Regions from separate parts of the Salinispirillum marinum genome, predicted to be linked through region 1. Evidence: predicted binding sites of a transcription regulator. Region 1 holds the regulator's gene; the other holds the start of a gene.
What was found. Region 1 encodes sigma-54, which starts transcription at its own class of promoters, with help from an activator protein. Its sites were predicted from a motif close to TGGCACNNNNNTTGCTNT; they were not measured.

Region 1 (7,468 bases):
GCTGGACGAGCCCTTTGCCGGGGTAGACCCCATTTCCGTCTCGGATATTAAGGACATCGTGTACCAATTACGCGATAAAGGCATCGGTGTCTTGATCACGGATCACAACGTCAGAGAAACTTTAGACATTTGTGCGCGTGCTTATATCGTCGGAGGTGGTACTATTATTGCAGAGGGCGGCGCAAACGATATACTTGCCAACCAAAAGGTTCGTGAGGTTTACCTCGGCGAACACTTCCGCCTTTAATGTGAAACCCTTTTCCCGGGTTATTTTTAGACAGTTCGCGGCCAACACTGAGCCGCGTCGGGTAGTATCAGGAGCGACATGAAGACCAGTTTGCAGCTAAAAATGGGCCAGCAGTTGACGATGACGCCTCAACTGCAACAAGCCATTCGATTATTGCAACTATCCACTCTGGACTTACAACAAGAGATCCAAGAAGCGCTCGACTCGAACCCACTATTAGAAGTGGCTGACGAACATGAAGCGGATCATGAGCATGCGCCCGCAAACGACGCCAACAGTCAATCCGATGATCAATCGATTACCGTCAGCAGCAACGATAAAGCCGACGACCCGCAAATAGAAGATCTGTGGAACGAACAAATTCCCGATGAACTCTCGGTCGACAGCAATTGGGATGACATCTACCAACACGCCCCCACCAGCGCTTCTATGCCCAGCGGCGATGATGACTACAACTTTGAAAATCAGTCGGTCGCGGATGACAATTTATACGATCATTTGATGTGGCAGTTGAATCTTACCCCGATGAATGAACGGGACCGAATCATTGCGACGGCCATCATCGATTCAGTGGAGCCGAGCGGCCTGTTGTGTTCACCCATTGAAGACATCTTTGAAGGACTTGAAGAAGAGCTTGGTCAAGACGGTGACCCACTGGAAATGGACGAAATGATGGCGGTACTGCATCGGCTACAACAATTTGAGCCGACCGGCGTGTGCGCGCAGAATCTCAGCGAATGCATTTCTATACAGCTGCGCCAACTACCGGCCGACACCCCGCTGCTCAAAGAAGCGATTCGTTTGGTGACGGACTACGCCGACCTGCTGGCGAGTAAAGATTTTCCGCAAATTCTGCGCAAGATGCGAATAAAGGAAGAGCAATTGCGCGACGCCATGGTGTTGATCCAACAAACCAATCCAAGGCCCGGCACCAGCATATCCAACCACGAATCGGAATATGTGATTCCTGACGTCATCGTGCGCAAAGACCTCGAACACAGCCGTTGGCTGGTCGAACTTAACCCGGAAATTGCGCCTCGCTTACGTGTTAACAGCGGTTACGCCTCAATGATCAAGCGCGCCGACAACAGCGCAGACAACAATTACATCAAAGACAACCTGCAAGAAGCCAAATGGTTCATTAAAAGCCTGCAAAGCCGCAATGAAACGTTACTCAAGGTCGCCACGCAAATCGTTGAGCATCAGCGCGGGTTTCTAGAATACGGCGAAGAAGCCATGAAACCGTTGGTTCTCCATGACATCGCCCAAGCCGTTGAAATGCATGAATCAACGATTTCGCGGGTCACCACACAAAAATTCATGCATACCCCACGGGGTATTTTCGAGCTGAAGTACTTCTTTTCCAGCCACGTCAGCACCAACAGCGGTGGCGAGTGTTCCTCTACCGCTATTCGTGCGTTGATTAAAAAGTTGGTCAGTGCGGAAAACACCAAAAAGCCGCTCAGTGACAGTAAAATTGCTACCCTATTAAAAGATCAAGGGATCAATGTAGCGCGCCGGACCATTGCCAAATACCGTGAGGCCATGAACATTCCGCCGTCGAATGAACGCAAGACCCTTGTGTAAATAAAACATTAATCCAGATCAATCACTTGAAACGAAAGTCAGCTACACTTATTACATAGAGACAAAGCGTTTTTTTGGGGTCGTTGTCCTAACGACCTGTCATTCGCGAGAAGGAGTTATCCTATGCAAATAAACATCAGTGGCCATCATGTAGAATTAACCGACCCACTGCGCGAGTACGTCACCACCAAACTGGATCGATTGGAGCGACATTTCGATCAAATCAGCATCGTACAAACCACGCTCAGCATAGAGAAACAACGACAAAAGGCAGAGACCACCCTGCACATCAAAGGGGGTCAACTGTTTGCCGACGCCGAGCACGAAGACATGTATGCAGCGATTGACCTGATGGTCGACAAGCTGGACCGACAACTTCTCAAACACAAGGAAAAGACCGTAGATCGCCTGCACGGGAACGGTCGCTAATTTTTTATGCCAAACCTTAACGACGTCGTTAGTCTGGAGCGCACCCTTTGGGGTGCGCCGAGCCAGAGCAAAAAGAAGACCCTACAACTCATCAGCGATCATGTCGTCACCTTGCAACCGGAATTTGATGCGGATGCCTTGTTTAACAGCCTGATCGAGCGAGAGCGCCTCGGTTCCACCGGGTTTGGTAATGGCGTAGCCATTCCTCACTGTCGGCTGGAAAACTGCGCTGCCCCCTTCGGTTTGCTGGTAAAGCTCGAAGAGCCCATTGAATTTGATGCCCTCGACCAGAAGCCGGTCGACATCGTATTCACCTTGATCGTGCCGCAAGAAGCCCGTACGGAACATCTACAATTGCTGTCTCGCGTTGCTGAACGCTTCAATGATGACGCGCGCTTAAAGGCCATGCGTCAGGCGCCGGATGCTCATGCCTTTTACGCGGCGTTCATCGCCGAATAAGCCTGCGGAAGCATCAACATGGATCTCATCGTTATCAGCGGACGCTCCGGCTCCGGTAAAAGTACCGCACTGAACGTATTGGAAGATGTCGGTTATACCTGCATCGATAACCTGCCGATTACCATGTTGCCGGAATTGGCGAATGAAATGCTGCAAGGGAACATTAACCAAAAAGTGGCCGTCTGCATTGATGCGCGAAACGCCACCAAGGCGTTGCGTCAGTTCCCACAGATCGTTGCGCAATTACCGGACACCATAAACCTAGACATCGTCTATTTAGACGCCGACGAAGTGACCTTACACAAAAGGTTCTCTGAAACCCGACGTAAGCACCCACTCACCGGCGACGACACCTCGTTACAAGAAGCCATCCACGGTGAACGCGCCCTGCTCGACACCATCGTAAACATGGCCCACCTGAACATTGATACGACGGGGCTGTCGATTTACGAGCTACGCGATCAGATAAAAACGCGCGTCGCAGGTACCTCGCGTCAGGAAATGGCGTTGTTGTTTATGTCATTCGGCTTTAAGCATGGCACACCGCACGATGCCGACCTGATTTACGACGTGCGCTGCTTACCCAATCCCTATTGGGACCCGGCACTGCGCAAGTATTCCGGCTTGGACGAGCCGGTTCAGAAATTTTTGCATAAGGAACCGGATGTGAGCGATATGATCGACAGCATCCGCAGCTATCTGGATCGCTGGCTGCCTTGCTATGCCGCCAACAACCGGGCCTACCTGACGATTGCCATTGGCTGCACCGGCGGCCAACACCGCTCGGTCTATGTCGCGCAACAATTGGCCCAAATTTACCGGCCCCGTTACACCTCCGTTCAATTACGCCACAGGGAGTTGAAGTCCACGCTGTCATGATCAGAGAACCCATTACCATCATCAACAAATTGGGTCTGCATGCGCGGGCTTCAGCCAAGTTAAATAAGCTGGCCATGCAGTTTTCCAGCAGTGTCATACTGGAAAAAGACGGCCGCCGTTCGGACGCGCGCAACATCATGTCCATCATGATGTTGGCCGCCAGCAAAGGCACAGAATTGACCCTGGAGGTGTCAGGGGACGACGAGCAAGCCGCATACGATGCCATAAAAGCATTAATCGATAATTATTTTGAAGAAGGTGAATAACCGAGATGGCGCGTAAAAAAAAGATGGTTGTTGAAGACAACGACATCGAAATAGTTTCCAAATCGGAACTCAAACGCGAGATGGAACGTTTGCAAGCGGTGGGTAATCGCCTCCTTGAACTTTCGGCGGAAAAATTGCGCGAGTTTCCGCTTGAAGAATCTCTTTTGCTAGCGTTGCTTGAGTCACAGCGCCTGAAAAGCCATGAAGCCAAACGCCGTCAATTGCAATACATTGGCCGTTTGATGCGAGATGCCGACGTCGAGGCCATCGAAAAAGCACTCGATTTCAATGATCCCAGCAGCGAAGTGCATCTTCAGTTGACCGTCCTATGTGAACGGTGGCGTGCCGAACTCATCGAAGATCCGGATGCCGTAGCCCGCTTTTTTGATGCCTTTCCCCATGCCGACCGTCAACATTTGCGTCAGTTGGTCCGCAATGCTCAGCAAGAAGCAGAACAAACTGCGCATGAGCCCCACACCTCGGCCAGCCAGTTCAAACACCGGCGCAAATTGTTTCAAGTCTTGCGAGAAGAAATTCAACCCACGCTGTGATCCAACGTAAATGTCGGCTCGTAACCCTGTCAAATTCCTAGGATTTGTTTGATCATGCGAGCTAACCCCATGACCTCCATAGGCAAGGCCACTGTGACAACACCAGACGAATGGGCTGATTGCCTGGAACTTATCGCCGGTAATCAAAGCCGAGATGCATTCGCCAAACTCTTTCGCCATTTTGCACCGCAAATTAAAGGTTACGCCCGCTCCTCCGGGCTGACCATGATGGGCGACCAGTTGGCAGATGAACTGGTGCAAGAAACGATGACCAACCTGTGGCGCAAAGCGCATTTGTTTGACCGCGAAAAAGCCTCGGCAACCACCTGGGTCTTTACCATAGCCCGGAACCTGCGAGTTGATTTACTTCGGCGACAAACCAAGCATCAGGGGCATTTAGACTCGGACGATATGTGGAACGAACCGCATACGGAAGGTGATGGCAGTGATTGGGTTGAGCAGTCGACGGTAGAGCGTCATATTCGCATGGGTATTGGCCGACTGCCCATTGAGCAACGCCAGGTCATTGGCAAGGTATTTTTGGAAGACAAATCCCATCAAGAAGCAGCAGACGAGCTTGACTTGCCTTTGGGCACGGTCAAGTCGCGTATCCGACTGGCGCTGAAGAAGTTGCGCGTCGGATTGGAGGTAGAAGGCTATGAGTAAATTTCACCCAGAATTAGACGTGTTGACCGAGTACGTAGCGGGCCAGCTCAATTACCACGAAACCTTGATGGTGGCGGTACATATAAGCTATTGCGAAGCCTGCCGTAAGTCGGCGCGCGAGTTGGAAACCTTGGCCGGTGTGTTGTTGGACGATTTACCGGGCGACCATGTCGATGAGCAATTGCTGGCAAAGACGTTGGCTATGATTGATAACCAGCCAGAGCGTCAGAGTCGCGCTGTTTCAGGCGCCGCCAGTTTCGCCCACCCGGAGGTGCCACCTCCGTTACGCAAGGCGATTCCGAACGGGTTTAATGCCTTGAAATGGAAGAAGTTACTGCCCCATTTGCAAGTGTGTGATCTTGAAGTAAGTCCGGACGGTCCGGCGATCACGCTGCATCGCATTAAGCCAGGCGGCAGAATCCCCAAGCATACGCACCGTGGTACCGAATACACTGTGCTGCTCAAGGGTGGTTTTTCTGATATGTACGGCGACTACAATGCCGGAGATTATTTGTGTCGTGATGCCGCGCACGAACATACGCCTGTCGCTGCTGACAATGAAGAGTGTATTTGCTTAACCGCGGTGGAAGAACCCTTACGGATGACCAGTTGGAAATGGCGCTGGCTCAATCCCTTTCTAAGCTGAAAGACGACTGCATTTCAGCAAATCTAATGGCGTGATCTCAAGCCCTCACTACGAGGGCTTTTTTGTTTTAACGCCCCGTGTTCGCACGACGCATCTTAATGTGCTTAATACCATCCTCATCGTAGGGCTCACCCACCGCGGCGAAGCCCTGCTGTTGATAAAATCCCTGCAAGTGCGCTTGTGCACCTAACTCAATGTCGTGTGAGGGGAACGCTTCCGTCGCATGCTGCACTGCTGCACGCATTAACGTGTGTCCCAAGGCGCTGCCGCGCTGCTCAGGTGCGACGATCACCCGGCCAATCTCCGGGCACCCAAGTTCATTGGGCGGCAGTATACGCGCATAGGCCACCAAACGACCGTCCAAAAACCCTTGTAAGTGCCAGGCGGTGATGTCTTTATCGTCCAATTCCGAATACGGACATTGCTGTTCAACCACAAACACATTCACCCGCAAACGCAACAACTCATAAAGAGCCATCGTGGACAATTGCGCGAAGGTTTCATACTGCCAAACCATACCCTGCCCGGTACTTAGCGGTTCCACTTGGCCATTTAACGCATTGAACATAGATTGCCTCAAGGTATTTGTCGTTCAGGTATCAGCATAGAGAAGCCTTTGCGATCAAGCCACTGTACCGATACACTGCGTGCTAATTTACACGGTCTACTGACCTTTGTTGTTGGAGTATCCGCATGGTCGGCGAACGCCCTTCCGGTTTCAATGGTGTTATCACAGTACCGTTTCCCGGTGCGCCAGAACATTCCCCAGCCCGCTTGTTTGCTTTACGTTTAGGCAGCATTGAGGTGTTGGTAACGAACGAAGGCGCCAGTATATTCCGCATTCTTACGCCCGACGCCCAGGGTGTGGTTGACGACATCGTGTGTTATAGCCCACGACATAACCAATTTGCCGCCAATGCCCCGTATTTAGGTGCTACCGTAGGTCGCTACGCCAATCGCATTTTACACGCCGGCTTTGAACTTAACGGGCAACACATCAACCTCGTGGCCAATGCAACCCCGCATCATCTTCATGGTGGCGAAAGCTGGCACCGCGATTGTTGGACGACCGACATTCCAAACGCTGACAGGTGGCCGGAAATCCGTTTTCACCGTACGTCGCCGGCTGGCGAAGGCGGCTACCCTGGCACCGTACAAGCCACCGTTACCTATCGATTAACGGAACAAGGCGAACTGCACATCGATTATCACGCCACCACCGATGCCCCGACCGTCGTCAATCTGACCAACCACGCCTACTTCAATCTGAACGGTGCTTTTCCACAGGACTTGTCGCACCAATGGTTCATCATTCACGCCCAAGAGCGCACCGCAACGGATGACGAAGGCCTACCGACAGGTGCTTTTGCGCCGGTGGCCGATTCAGTATTCGACCTGTCCAAGCCTACTCGGGTACAGGATTTACTGACACCGATGCACCCAGACTTGGTGGCCACCAACGGCTTTGACCAGAATTACGTATTCAAGCGCACCAACAGCCCGGAATTGATCACCATGGCCACCGTGGTCAGTCGCCAAACCGGCCGCGTGTTACAGATTGCCAGCACCCAACCGGGCATGCAGTTTTACACCGGAAATTACCTGGGCGGCACCCCAAGCATGGATGACGACCAGCCTTATGCGGCGCATCAGGCGTTTTGCTGCGAACCGCAACACTTCCCTGACACGCCCAATCAACCGGGCTTTCCACCCTGTACGGTTACCCCAGACCAGCCTT
Region 2 (7,468 bases), 760 kb from region 1:
TCAAGTCACCGCTTTGGGCGTGACCATATCGCTGGACGACTTCGGTACAGGCTATTCATCACTGGCGCATATTCGCCAATACCCCATCAGTACGATCAAGATCGACCGCAGTTTTACTCAGCGGGTGTCCTTGGACCACGAAGCGGATTCCATTGTGCGCTCCATCATTAATCTGGCGCACGACCTGAACATGCAGGTGGTGGCTGAGGGCGTAGAGGATGATACGCAACTTAATTTCCTACTGGGTAATGGTTGCGATCAGGTTCAGGGCTATTTGTTCAGTGAACCTCGCCCCATGTGGGAAGTACTGCAACTGATCGACAAAATACTTCTACCCGTTAATCTCAGTGGCGTTCATACCGGCCAGTGAGCCGCTGGCTGGTTATGTCGCTACGCCTAAGCGGTCCAATTGGCGTAAATTAAGCGCCTCGATCAGATGCGCTTTCGTGATGCTGGTCGCGCCTTCCAAATCAGCTAGGGTTAAAGCCACTTTTTCGATGCGATGTTGGGCCCGTGCACTGAGCCGAAAACGTTCAGCCAGATCAATAATAAGCTGTCTCTGCTCGGGAGCGAGCATGCCCAACTCGTACAACTCGGTTGACGTCAAATCCCGGTTTTGCTTTTGTTGGCGTGCTTGCTGACGCTCCCATGCGCGCTGCACGCGTTCGCGCACGGCGGCGGAGCCTTCTCCCGCCGTCCTGCCTTGCAATACCTGTGGCGGAACGGTTGGCACCTCTACGTAGAGGTCGATACGATCCAAAAATGGCCCACTCAGACGACTCAAATAACGTTGCAACTGATCTGGGGTATAGCCCCGTGAACGCTGATCATTCGCGCCATAACCACCCGGCGTTGGGTTCATGGCCGCAACCAACTGAAAACGGGCAGGGAAAGTCGTTTTGCGCGCCGCGCGGGAAATGACGATTTCGCCGGACTCCAGTGGCTCGCGCAGCACGTCCAAGGTAGAGCGGTTGAACTCGGTCAGCTCATCCAAAAACAACACGCCATGGTGGGCTAGGGTTATTTCACCCGGACGAGGTACTGAGCCGCCACCCACCAGGGCCGCACCAGAGCATGTGTGATGTGGTGCACGGAATGGCCTTTGCCCCCACTGAATGGCTTGCCCGGTGATGGATTTGATAGCGGCCACATCTAAGGCTTCGGCGGTCGATAACGCGGGTAGAATACCGGGCAGACGACTGGCCAAAAGCGTCTTGCCAGTTCCTGGCGGGCCAAAGAACAACAAATTGTGGCCTCCGGCGGCGGCCACTTCCAACGCTTTTCGGGCCTGTGGCTGACCTTTGATGTCGGCCATATCGGCCGCGATATGTATCGCCTCCGGCCGCTGTGTGGGCACGGGCAACAAAGGGGCCTGTCCACGTAAATGGCCACACAACGTCAGTAAGTGATCGGCAGCAAACGCCTGACACTCGGTTAATAACCCGATTTCTTCTGCATTCGCACTGGGAAGTAACAGGGTTCGTCCGGCATTTTGCGCTGCCATGGCCGCCGGTAGAACGCCCTGTACCGGCCGTAATTCTCCCGACAACGACAATTCACCCATCACTTCCGTATCACGCAAGGCAGCGGCGGGAATCTGCCCGCTGGCCACCAAAATGCCCAAGGCAATGGCCAGATCATAACGGCCACCCCCTTTGGGTAAGTCAGCAGGTGCTAAATTGATGGTGATACGACTGGCGGGAAAATCGAATTGTGCATTGATCAGCGCCGAACGCACGCGATCCTTGCTTTCTTTCACCGCGGTTTCCGCCATGCCAACGATAGCCATCTGTGGTAGACCACCCGACAAATGGACTTCCACGGTGACCAGCGGCGCTTCGACGCCAATAACGGCACGTGTATACAGGGTTGCCAGAGACACTTCATCATCCTTGTGTTGCCAAGATTAACAGCGGCCACAGTCTGTCCGTAACAAGCTGTGACTAGCGCGCAGACTAAAGGATGCAAGTCAGCGTGGCAATACACCCTAGGGGTAGGGTGCTGTTAACAACCGTCCCATCCGGTGCTTTTATGGCTGCGTCCAAACGGGCAAGGCATCGTCGAACAGTATGGGGCGCGCCCATTCCAGTTGTGGCTGTTGCCGTAATTGGGTGCGATAAAACGGTTGCCGTGTTTCCCCGTCAACCGTGAATGACAATTCACCACGCGGCGTTTGCCAGCGCAGGGTTGTCATGAATTCCGCCACCGCATTAGGGTCAACGGAATCAGCCATCGCAATACCCTGCAACAACGCCAGGGCTGCCGTCATACCGGCCACTACGTGATGACTGGGCAGGCGGTCATGCTCTGCCAACATGGTGCGCACCAGCCAGTCGTTCATCTCATTGGCAGGCAGGTCATAATAATAATAAGTCAGGCCCTTCAGCCCTGGTGAATCACGCAGCGGCACCAGCGCGGCCAGGTCAGGAAGCCAGAAATACATATTCGCCGGGTCAAATCCCACATCGGCATTCAACAAGGGCAGCCAATCCAACAACACTGGCCAACTGCTGGCCAAAACCGGCTCCGCCATGGTTTCTGCAACCGCCTGAATCTCTTCGACCACAGTCGCACCACTGGCCCGTGGTGACACATTTAAGGTTGCTACGGAAAAGAAATCGGGGGTTACAGGACTCTCTACCGCACTCACCCAAATCAGCTCATCCTGCTCACTGCCCCAGTTGAACAGCGCAAAGTCTACATCTTGCCAACGGTAAAAGGTACGAAACGCCAGCGGGCTGTCCGCAATGGGCAATTCGTTGGCGGGGCTGCCCGGCACCAGCACCACCCGGTCATAGGCCGCGCCGTATTGCAGCGCCCTATGTGCACTTCGGCCCTGCACCGGCGCGATCCAAAACGCTTGCTCAGGCAGCTCATCCGCGTACGGCAATCGGTCGTCGTCACGCAACCATTCGTCCACCGGAACCGCCGACAATTCAACAGCGCGACCCTGCCACGTCATATCGCCTTCCGTGAGAAATTCGATACCTAAACGAAAGCCGAGATTTTGCTCTGCAGTATATTCCCGGAATACCGGGTCCTGATCATCCAGTAAAGCAATGCGAATCGGTCGGTCGACCCCGCGCTCAGGCGCAAGCTCTTGCGCCAGGCTTCCCGTTGCCAGGCCCCACACACCAACGCCCAACCCAACACACAGAACAACCGCTGCACGCTTTGCCCGCTGCGCAGAAACCGCACTCGCAACGAAGGCAAAAAACGGGGCGAAAAAAAATGACGGTCGAACCGATTGCTGGTCGTCTCTGGGCGATTGTTGTTGCATAATGTTGGCCAGTCTCTGTCAATGCTAAACGGTCGGCCAGTATAGCAGCATGGTCGCGTAGGCAACACGGCATAGGAAACGCATACCAAGGAATGACGGTTAATTTGCATGACTACCGTACTCATCACACTGGGCATACTCTGGCTAACCACGTTGGGCGTTGCTTTGTATTTCGCCGGTCAGTGGCGCGCCGCGCGCCAACAGGTGCGTACAACTGAGCAGCACGCCAACGTACAAGAAAACAACCTGCAGCGGTTCAAGCAACGCTACCTGCGCAAAACTCGCACGTTAGAAAAGACCGTCGAAATTCTGCGCGAACAGGAGCACAAGCTGCAACTGACCATTCAAGCAGCGGGGGCGGGTACGTTTGACCAACTCCTGCTGGAGCGGCGCACCTATTGGGACGCACAAACCATGCGCCTGTTCGGGCTAGGCCATGAAGGCCGATGGATTGAAGCAGAACAATGGGAGGCATTGGTGCACCCGGATGACCGAGCCAGCGCCCTAGAGCAGATCCAAGCCGCCGTCAGCCAAGACCAAACACTGGATTTGGAATACCGGATTTGCCGTACGGACAATTCCGTACGCACCATTCAGCAAGTGGGTTATGTGGTTCAAGGAACCGCCGGGCCGGTGCGGTTTTCCGGTTTATTTTTCGACATCACAGAACAAAAAGAACACGAAAGCGCTCTCATTCAAGCCCGCCAAAGCGCCGAGCATGCCGCGCAAACGAAAACGGAATTCCTGGCGAATATGAGCCACGAAATCCGCACCCCCATGAATGGCATCATCGGCATGGCCGACTTATTGGAGGAGACACCGCTAAACCCAGCACAACGCGAACACCTCAAAGTGCTGCGCGACAGTGGTGAACTGTTAACGACCTTATTGAATGAAATATTGGATTACTCCAAGCTCGAAGCAGACCGCGTGGCCTTGGAGCCGACGACCGTCGAATTAGACCCGCTGCTAGATCAGTGCCTTAAGCTGTTTAATAAAACCGCGCAAGACAAAGCTTATTTCCTATCTGCCTGGCGAGATCCACGCGTACCAGCACGGATTCATGCCGACCCAACACGGCTGCGCCAAGTATTAATTAACTTGCTGGGTAATGCCTGTAAATTCACCACCCATGGCTACGTTATGGTGTTTGTGGAACCGGTTGCCAACACCGCCAATCAGCAGGGTTTAACCTTGCGGTTTCGGGTGAAAGATACTGGCATCGGCATCGCACCGGACAAGCGCGCGGGTTTATTTAATGCCTTTCAGCAAGCCGACGCATCCATCACCCGGCGCTACGGCGGCACTGGGCTGGGCCTCGCCATTGTCAAGCGGCTGGTTGCCCTGTGGGGTGGCGAAATTTCATTTCACAGTGTATTGGGCGACGGCAGTGAATTCGTATTTACCCTACCGGATGCCACTCCGCAGGCGCTGCCCGGTCCGGAAAAAAGTACCTTGCGCGTGCTTGTGGCTTCGCGTTTTACCGGCTTTGCCGACATTACACCTGAATTGACAACACGCTATGGCTGGACCATCACCCACACCCATAACAGCCTTGAAACGCGCGCCGCACTGGAGCAACGTTTTGATGCCTTGGTGGTGGATGAACGCCTGCCCGGCGAAGCGGGGCACGACCTTGCCCTTTGGGCGGTGGCACGCTATCCAGACTTACATGTCGTGCTCAGCGGTCACGCCCGGCATTTGCCCGTTGACTTATCGGAGTCCTTATTTCAGCGCCTATCCTACCTACACAAACCATTTACCTTAAATGAGCTGACCGATGCCCTGGTGACGCAGCAGGTCGCGCCAAAATTACCGGTATCCAACACAGACACCCTGCCCGCCTTGGATTTGGCACACCTAAAGGTGTTGATTGTCGAAGATAACCAGGTCAATCATCGCGTTCTACACGGCATGTTAGCGCGTTATAACATTCGGCCTGACTGGGCCGAGAATGGTCTTGATGCCCTCAGCCAATGCACAGAGACAGCTTATGACCTTGTTTTTATGGATTGTGAAATGCCACTAATGGATGGCTACGAAGCGACGCGACAATTGGTGGCACGCCAGGGAAGAACACCTTGGATCATCGGGTTGAGCGCACACGCCATGCGCGAACATATTGATCGCGCGCTTGCTGCCGGCATGCACCGCTACCTGACCAAACCCCTCAGAGCCCACGCCCTGCGCCACGAGCTGGAACGTTATTTAGAAAACATCGACGCTCCAACCACCTTAGAACATACGCTCTAAGCACGGTCAGCGTTCAGCAAATCGTCCACTTGTGCCTGCAGTGCCTCTAACTGCGCTTGTGCTTTGCGCAGCATGACTTGCTGTGTTTCAAACTCTTCACGTGTGACCACGTCCATTTTCGCCAACTGCGCTTGCAGCAATGCCTGAACATTGTCTTCGACACCTTCCCGCAAAACCTGCCCTTGATTTAACGCTTGTGTTAAACCCGCCATCAAGTGCGACTTAAAATCATTCCGGCCCATCATTACACCCTCCTCAGTTAGTGCGGACTCCGAGCCACGCACCGATAATGAACCTGCCAACCCACAAGACGCACCAAAGCACGCCATGGTAGATCGCAGATGCACAGCATTCACAAATAAAGCACCATCATCGCGCACTGATCAAACTTTGCGCACCATATAGGTGCGCAAAACCCCTGCCCGCACCCCTTTTAGCCTCACGCGCCCTGATTTTACGGCACTTTGACAAAGTTGGCACAGCCGGTGCTTTAGACACCCTGAGACATGCTCACATGTCCGGACTGGGGTCCGCGTTCGATCAGTGTATCAGCCACGCCGACCTCAACCCAATCGCTTGGAGCATTTTAGAACACCATGCTCAACCGAGTATGCAATCAAACAGTGAAACGGAGAAGGGTCCTATGAAACTTGTCACTGCGATTATCAAGCCATTCAAGCTTGACGATGTACGTGAAGCCCTGTCTGACATCGGTGTGCAAGGCATCACCGTGACAGAAGTGAAGGGTTTTGGCCGCCAGAAAGGGCACACTGAACTGTATCGGGGTGCTGAATACGTAGTCGACTTCCTGCCGAAAGTGAAAGTAGAAATCGCTGTTGCCAGCGAATCACTGGATCAGGTGCTGGAAGCCATTACCAAGGCTGCCAATACCGGCAAAATCGGCGACGGCAAGATCTTTGTGTCGGCGCTTGAACAAACCATTCGTATTCGTACCGGTGAAACCGGCAACGACGCCATTTAAGGGTCAGGAGTACTTACCATGGAAATGATGAATTATATTTTTGAACTCCAGTACGCCATGGACACCTTCTACTTCTTGGTGTGTGGCGCTCTGGTTATGTGGATGGCAGCAGGCTTTGCCATGCTGGAATCGGGTCTGGTTCGGTCGAAAAACACCACCGAAATTCTGACCAAGAACTTTTCGCTGTTCGCCATCGCCAGCGTCATGTACATGATCGTCGGTTATGACATCATGTACGGCGGCGGCTGGTTCCTGAACGGCACCGTTGGCCCTGCCGACGCTGCAGCCGTATTGGCCGCCTCTGCAGAATCCGGTTTTGCGGACATGGGTGAATACTCAGGCGCTTCCGACTTCTTCTTCCAAGTGGTGTTCGTTGCCACGGCCATGTCCATCGTGTCAGGTGCTGTTGCTGAGCGTATGAAGTTGTGGGCTTTCTTAGCCTTCGCCGTTGTCATGACTGGCGTCATCTACCCCATGCAGGGTGGGTGGACTTGGAATGGTAACTCTGTATTCGGTATGTTCGAACTGAACTATTCCGACTACGCGGGTTCAGGCATTGTACACATGGCCGGTGCTGCTGCAGCTTTGGCGGGTGTATTGGTACTGGGTCCTCGTAAAGGCAAATACGGCGCCAAAGGTGAAATCAACGCGATTCCTGGTGCAAACCTGCCGTTGGCAACACTGGGTACCTTCATCCTGTGGATGGGTTGGTTCGGTTTCAACGGTGGTTCTACCCTGAAGCTGGGTGGCATCGACGTGGCGAACGAAGTCGCTAACGTATTCGTGAACACCAACATGGCCGCTTCCGGTGGTGCCATTGCAGCGCTGATCGTTTCCAAGCTCCTGTTCAAGAAAGCGGATTTGACGATGTTGCTGAACGGTGCATTGGCTGGTTTGGTTGCCATTACCGCAGGCCCACAATGGTCTTCTGCCTTGGTTGCTACCCTGATCGG

Region 2: the regulator sigma-54 is predicted to act here: its motif matches at 6,008-6,025, upstream of glnK (P-II family nitrogen regulator).

What each region holds. Positions count from the first base shown of each region.
Region 1 is NZ_JBHSAL010000001.1:42,569-50,036, forward strand. Features, by position in the region: gene lptB (LPS export ABC transporter ATP-binding protein) at 1-247, shown strand, start outside; gene ACFOSD_RS00210 (RNA polymerase factor sigma-54) at 326-1,834, shown strand; gene hpf (ribosome hibernation-promoting factor, HPF/YfiA family) at 1,958-2,263, shown strand; gene ACFOSD_RS00220 (PTS sugar transporter subunit IIA) at 2,270-2,722, shown strand; gene rapZ (RNase adapter RapZ) at 2,741-3,601, shown strand; gene ACFOSD_RS00230 (HPr family phosphocarrier protein) at 3,598-3,867, shown strand; gene yjgA (ribosome biogenesis factor YjgA) at 3,873-4,418, shown strand; gene ACFOSD_RS00240 (sigma-70 family RNA polymerase sigma factor) at 4,512-5,084, shown strand; gene ACFOSD_RS00245 (ChrR family anti-sigma-E factor) at 5,077-5,730, shown strand; gene ACFOSD_RS00250 (GNAT family N-acetyltransferase) at 5,798-6,298, opposite strand; gene ACFOSD_RS00255 (aldose epimerase family protein) at 6,424-7,468, shown strand, end outside.
Region 2 is NZ_JBHSAL010000001.1:805,905-813,372, forward strand. Features, by position in the region: gene ACFOSD_RS03805 (putative bifunctional diguanylate cyclase/phosphodiesterase) at 1-370, shown strand, start outside; gene ACFOSD_RS03810 (YifB family Mg chelatase-like AAA ATPase) at 383-1,882, opposite strand; gene ACFOSD_RS03815 (ABC transporter substrate-binding protein) at 2,030-3,280, opposite strand; gene ACFOSD_RS03820 (response regulator) at 3,389-5,533, shown strand; gene ACFOSD_RS03825 (accessory factor UbiK family protein) at 5,530-5,778, opposite strand; gene glnK (P-II family nitrogen regulator) at 6,177-6,515, shown strand; gene ACFOSD_RS03835 (ammonium transporter) at 6,540-7,468, shown strand, end outside.